2 regions of the Serratia sp. NCCP-200 genome follow, and region 1 is predicted to be linked to the other one. Evidence: riboswitches for the same ligand, from Rfam matches in the RefSeq annotation. Region 1 holds a riboswitch; the other holds the start of a gene.
What was found. A riboswitch is a leader RNA that binds a small molecule or an ion and turns the genes downstream of it on or off. The one in region 1 is predicted to bind cobalamin.
Positions count from the first base shown of each region.

Region 1 (3,414 bases):
CTCGCGTCGAGCTCAAGTTCGATGGTAAAGCCTATCCCGTAGAGCAGGATAAGTTGCTCGAACATCGTTTTTAATCCGTGCCTGGTCGTTAGCACCCTTGACTGAGCCTCACCCTGAAGGACGAGGAGCCCCACGTTAACGAGCCGAACCTAAGCCGCGTGCTGCGACGGGCTTTCCCTGGGCTAAAAACTCCTTCGCCTCAGTTCTCCACCAGCACCTGTTGTAGCGCTGCTATCAGCCTGCGGTTGGCCGCTTCGCTTTTGATCGCCACCCGGTAATAGTCGGTGGACAGGCCAGGGTAGTTGGCACAGTGGCGGATCAGGATGCGGTGCTGCAACAACGCCTGCTGCAGATCGTAGCCGGGGCGCAGGCAGCGTAGGAAAATATAGTTCGCCGCCCCTGGCCAGATACGCAAGTGCGGCAAGGCTGTCAGCGCGTCAAACAACCAAGCACGCTGCTCGGCCAGCCATTGGTGGGTTTGCTGGATGTAATCGAGATCGTCAAGGATCACTTCGCCTGCCAGTGCTGCATAGGCATTGATGGTCCAGGGCTCGCGCTGCTGTTTCATCTGTTGCAGGCCAGCGCGATCGCTGCTGACCAGATAGCCGAGCCGCAGCCCGGGAATGGCGAAGAATTTGGTTAATGAACGCAGAATGTAGAGGCGTGAATAGTCCGCCATTTGTGGGATCAGCCCCGGCGCATCTGGCAGAAAGTCGATAAAGGCTTCATCAACGATCAACGCAATATTGTGCTGACGGCAGCAGGCGACAACGGCCTGCAATAGCGCGGGGTCTGGCATCAGCCCGGTCGGATTGTTGGGGGTAGCCAGGAACAGGCAGTCCGGTTGGCGCTCGGCCAGCACCCTTAGCAACCGCTCATCGGGCTGAAATCCACCGGCTTCATCCAGCGGGTAGTCCTCGATCTGGCAGTCAATCCGCTGCAATGCCCGGCGGTATTCGGCAAACCCAGGCGTTAGGAGCAGCGCCGTGCGGGGGCGTAGCCGGTTCACTATGGCGTAAATCAGCTCGGTGGCCCCGTTGCCTGCCATGATATTTTCCGCCGGGCAGTGATGAACCCGCGCCAATGCCGCATGCAGACGCCGGTATTCAACGTCGGGATAGCATTCGGCGCTGGTCAGATGCTCGATAATCGCCGTCTTCAGGCTGGCGGGCATGCCCAATGGATTGATATTGGCGCTGAAATCAATAATCTCGGCCGGATCCAGGCCGCTTTTCAACGCCATTTCCAGTACGTTACCACCATGTTCACTCACGGTTTTGCTATTCCCCCTGTCAAGTTTGCGTGCAGGATAACACAGGGTAATCGCCGTTGATCCGGCGTAAACCAAACCTGTCGCTCTGGTGAATGCCAGATCTTGGCGTGTATTCGCGAGATCAACAGGTTATTATGGCATGGCAATTGTCGAGGCTATCGAGATGATAACTAAGTGATAAATTGAAGCGTTGCGTTTATTGAAGCGAAAACGTGGTAATTAACCGAATTATTGCCAACTGGATAACCCACACCCTGAACGATAACAGGTTGTGGTTGGGAAGGGGGTGTAACTCCCCCGCAGCCCCCGCTGCTGTGATGCCGACGAGTCCACTGCGCCACTGATCTGAGGATTGGGAAGGGAGTGGATAAGGATGACGCTAAGCCAGAAGACCGGCCAGTTGGTCACACATTCAACACCTTCGGTGGGAAGGGGGTTGTCATGAGATACGTGCAGCTATGTTGCACCGCTTGGTCGTATCCTGTTGACACCCAAATCCCGCCCGAGAGGTCGGGATTTTTTTATGCCATTAACCCACCATCAAGTTTTCTCGATCGCGGCTATAAGGTGCGTGCCATGACGCTGCTAGCCTGGTTCGTGGCCTTTCTGCTCGACAGCCTGTTAGGCGACCCGCCGCACTGGCCGCATCCGGTGCGCTGGATCGGCAACCTGATCACGGTGTTGCAACGCGCGATCCGTCGGATTTGCCATAGCGAGAGGGCACTAAAACTTGGTGGCGGGTTACTGTGGCTGGGCGTAGTTGGGTTGGTTTGGCTGGTCAGTTGGGGCTTTTTAACGCTGATGCAGCATATTCACCCGTGGTTGGGCTGGTTGGCGGAAGTCTGGCTGATTTATACCCTGCTCGCCGGGCGCTGCCTGGAACAGTCGGCCATGGAGGTTCACCGGGCACTGCAAAGTGCCGATCTTGAGGAGAGCCGCCGCAAGCTGTCGTGGATTGTCGGGCGGGATACCTCACAGTTGGAAGAGCCGCAAATTACCCGGGCAGTGGTGGAGACGGTGGCGGAAAACAGCGTGGATGGCGTAATTGCGCCGCTATTCTTCCTGTTGGTCGGCGGAGCACCGCTGGCGATGGCGTATAAAGCGGTTAACACCCTCGATTCGATGGTGGGCTATAAAACGCCGAAATACCGCGCCATCGGCTATGTGTCGGCGCGGATGGATGACTTTGCCAACTGGTTACCCGCCCGGCTTAGCTGGCTACTGCTGAGCTGCGCGGCCCGGCTGCACGGATTGGACTATCGCCAGGCGTTACGTATCGGCTGGCGCGATCGCTATCAGCATACCAGCCCCAACTGCGCCTGGTCGGAAGCGACCGTGGCTGGAGCGCTGGGAGTGCTGCTTGGCGGTCCTAACAACTACTTTGGTCAGCGGGTCGAAAAGCCGTGGATCGGTGAGGCTCGGCGGGAGATCGAGCTGGCAGATATTCCCCGCAGCACGCGTCTGATGATGACGGCCTCGCTGTTGGCTCTGCTGCTGTTTGCCGCGTTGCGCCTGCTATGGCTTGGCGCTTGAAATAATAATGGTTAGCGCGGCTTGGCCAGCGCGACGTGGAGAATAAGCGATGAAACGGTGTGTGATGGTGCAGGGAACCGCATCCGATGTGGGTAAAAGCGTGCTGGTGGCCGGATTGTGCCGGATCTTCATGCAGGATGGCTATCGCTGTGCGCCGTTCAAATCGCAGAATATGGCGCTCAACTCTGGTATTACCGTCCGTGGCGAAGAGATGGGCCGGGCGCAGATCTTTCAGGCCGAAGCCGCCGGTATCGCACCCGATGTGCGGATGAACCCGGTCCTGCTGAAACCGACCAGCGATTGTCAGGCGCAGGTGGTGCTGATGGGCAAAGTGGCCTGCAATATGGACGCGGTCAGCTATCACGAGTACAAGCCGCAGTTGCAGCAACAAATTAGCGAGGTGTATCACAGTCTGGCCAGCGGCTACGACATCATGGTGCTGGAGGGGGCGGGTAGCCCGGCGGAAATCAACCTGCGCGACCGCGACATCGTCAATATGGGCATGGCGGCGATCGCCGATGCGCCAGTGCTGTTGGTGGCCGATATCGATCGCGGCGGGGTATTTGCCGCTATTTATGGCACGTTGGCACTGCTAGAACCGGAAGAAA
Region 1 covers NZ_BAAKUJ010000003.1:61,518-64,931, forward strand. Annotated here, with positions in the region: gene AC6HVW_RS10335 (PA3715 family protein) at 1-74, shown strand, start outside; gene cobD (threonine-phosphate decarboxylase CobD) at 200-1,273, opposite strand; cobalamin riboswitch at 1,496-1,688, shown strand; gene cbiB (adenosylcobinamide-phosphate synthase CbiB) at 1,850-2,806, shown strand; gene AC6HVW_RS10350 (cobyric acid synthase) at 2,856-3,414, shown strand, end outside.

Region 2 (3,414 bases), on a different contig from region 1:
ATTACTGGTATCGCCGCGAACAAGAAAAAGCATCTGTATCCCACGTATAACAAGGTGAAAGTCATGGAAAAACTAAGCCGTGAGAATGGTACTTTACTGCTGGCGTTGATTGCCGGCCTGTCCGTAAACGGTTCCTTTGCCGCGCTGTTCAGTTCGGTGGTGTCGTTTTCAGCCTTCCCGTTGATTGCTTTGGTGTTGGCGGTATATTGCCTGCATCAGCGTTACCTGAACCAGCCAATGCCGGATGGTATGCCAAAACTGGCGGCTGGCTGTTTCCTGTTGGGCGTCCTGGGGTATAGCGCGATCGTGCGTGCGGAATACCCGCAGATCGGCTCGAACTTCCTGCCCTCGATTGTCTGCGTGGTGCTGGTGTTCTGGCTTGGTTTCCAATTAAAGAAACGCAATACCGTCGCCGTCCAGCATTAATAATGGTTTTATCGAGAAAAGGCACTTTGCGGAGTGCCTTTTTTGGTTTTTGCGCCCGTCTAGATCAGCGGCGTTCGAGCAATACGCCACATTCCATATGATGGGTGTATGGGAACTGATCGAATAGAGCCAGGCGAGTGATTTTGTGCGTGGCCTGCAGCGTATCCAGATTGGCGCATAGGGTCTCCGGGTTGCAGGAGATGTAAAGGATGCGTGGATAGGTCTGCACCATCTTCACCGTTTCCTCATCCAGCCCGCTGCGCGGCGGATCGACGAAAATCGTCTCACAGTTATAGCTGCTCAGATCGATCCCTTTTAACCGGTTGAACTCGCGAGCGCCGTTCATTGCCTGAGTGAAGTCTTCCGCCGCCATACGGATAATCTGCACGTTGTCGATATTATTGGCCGCGATGTTGTACTGCGCCGCCGCCACCGAAGGCTTGGCAATTTCAGTGGCTAACACCCGCTCGAAGTTGCGGGCCAGGGCCAGCGAGAAGTTGCCGTTACCGCAATACAGCTCCAGCAGATCCCCTTTTGAACCTTGGGTGACATCCAGCGCCCATTCCAGCATTTGCACGTTCATGGCGGCGTTGGGCTGGGTGAAGCTATTTTCGACCTGGCGATAAATCATTTTGCGGCCAGCGACCGGCAGCACTTCGTCGACGTAGTCCTGATCCAGCATGATTTTCATCTTCGAGGCGCGGCCAATCAGTTGCACATCGAAACCGTCTGCGCGTAACGCATCACGCAGCGCAGTGGCATCTTGCTGCCATTGTTCGTCCAGCTTGCGGTGATACAGCAGCGAGGCAATGATCTTACCGCTCTGCGTAGAAAGATAATCGATCTGGAACAGCTTGTGGCGCAGCACTGGATTGGGCTTGAGGGCCGCCATCAGGGCGCTCATCAGGCGGTTAATCAGCTCGCTGGCCGCCGGGAAGCTATCGACGCGAATACGCTGCTTGGTCTGCTGATCGAACATGATGTGGTACATATCGTCCTCATCATGCCAGATGCGGAATTCCGCACGCATCCGGTAGTGGTTGATTGGCGAGCGAAACACTTCCGGCTCGGGCGCCGTGAACGGTGACATCATGGTCTTCAGGCGGGCTGTTTTCTCCGCCAGTTGGTCGTCATAGCGTTCAATGGGCAAATTCTCGGGCGTCATGGTTTCTCTCGTCAGGCAAATTGGATCAGCGGGGATTGTAGGGAATCAGCCCGTGAAGTCCAGTTTTGTTGTGGTGCTATTTTGCAACACTGTTGGCAATCTAGACATCCATTTTCATTGATTGTAGCATTGCCGTCCGGTCTCAAGCAGCGAGTGAAAAGGGAATCCAGTGCAAATCTGGAGCTGACGCGCAGCGGTATGGGGAAGTCACGGCGATAGCGTTAAATGACGCAGACACTGTCCACTGCAGGATGGGAAGTCATCGCCCGGTGCCGGTTGCCACAGGCAACCGGCAAATCCCAAGCCCGAAAACCTACCGGTGTACGTCGCAATATCCATAGCCGTCGCGAACTACCGGCCGTGGCCCTGCGGCATCCCCAATGAAGTTTGGATGCTTTTTATAATGACAATGATAAAAAATACACTGCTGGCGGTGGTCTCCTCCGCGACGGCATTTTCTGGATGGGCGCAAGATAACACCACGGCTAAAAGTAGCGATGATCTGGTGGTTACCGCCAATCGCTTCCCTCAACCGGTCTCTTCCGTATTGGCGCCTGCCGATGTGGTAACCCGCGAAGATATCGATCGCTGGCAGGCCAAAAGCCTCAATGATGTGATGCGCCGTTTGCCCGGTGTCGATATTTCACAGTACGGCGGTATGGGGCAGGGGTCATCTCTCTCAGTACGCGGCACTGAAGCTCGTCATGTATTAGTACTGATCGACGGCGTGCCAATGGCCCGTCTGGGGATCAGCAACGGCGTCGATTTTAACCAGGTTCCGTTGGCGCTGGTTCAGCGTGTGGAGTTTATCCGTGGGCCGCGCTCTGCCATTTACGGTTCTGGTGCCATCGGCGGGGTCATCAACATCATTACCCAGACGGATAAAGAGGGCGGCAAAGTCCAGGCGGGGATCGGTTCTAAAGGATACCAGCAGTACGATGGTGCCTTGCGCCAGCGTTTTGATAACACTGTTGCTACCGTTGCAGGCAGCTACCAGATGACCAACGGTTTCAATGTGCAGCCAGGCTCGCCTTATTCGGTCGACAGCGATCGTGATGGTTTCCGTAATAAAAGCTTCTGGGGCGGGTTGGAACAGCAGTTCAATCAGAATTTCTCAGGCTTCGTGCGGGGTTATGGTTATACCAATAACTCGGACTACGATGTCGGCAGTGTACCTTACAGCCCGAAGTACAGTAATGATGAAGACCGCCTGTATAGCCATACCTATGATATGGGGCTGCGTTTCCTGTCTGGGGCTTTCTCTTCTCAACTGACGGGCAGCTATCAGAAACAGAAAGATTACAACTACAGCAGCCAGAATGGCCGTTATGGCATCAGCACTACGCTGGATGATATGGATCAGCGTAACCTGCAATGGGGCAATACCTATGCTTTCGAGCACGGTAGCGTTACCGCCGGTGCCGATTTCCAGCAACAGCGCCTGACTTCTTCCGACAGTTCCTTTGCCGATACCTATAAAAGAGACAACACAGGCTTGTACCTGAGTGGCCAGCAGCAGTTTGGCAGCGTGACGCTGGAAGCCTCTGGGCGTGAAGACAAGGCAGGTGACTTTGGTTGGCACGGTACTTGGCAGACCGCGGCAGGTTGGGAGTTTGTTGATGGCTATCGAGCTACCTTATCTTATGGCACGGGTTTCCTGACGCCGTCATTGGGTCAGCAATATGGCTCAAAACGCTTTGGCATTGATTCCAACAGCAACCTCAAGCCGGAAGAGTCCAAACAGTGGGAAATGGGTCTGGAAGGTTTGACCGGTCCATTGGATTGGCGTCTGTCTGCCTACCATTACAAAATCCAGAACCTGA
Region 2 covers NZ_BAAKUJ010000009.1:192,451-195,864, forward strand. Annotated here, with positions in the region: gene fabR (HTH-type transcriptional repressor FabR) at 1-50, shown strand, start outside; gene AC6HVW_RS23365 (YijD family membrane protein) at 64-426, shown strand; gene trmA (tRNA (uridine(54)-C5)-methyltransferase TrmA) at 491-1,591, opposite strand; cobalamin riboswitch at 1,715-1,926, shown strand; gene btuB (TonB-dependent vitamin B12 receptor BtuB) at 2,001-3,414, shown strand, end outside.
Region 2: linked by a shared signal. The riboswitch ahead of btuB (TonB-dependent vitamin B12 receptor BtuB) and the one ahead of cbiB (adenosylcobinamide-phosphate synthase CbiB) in region 1 are both predicted to bind cobalamin.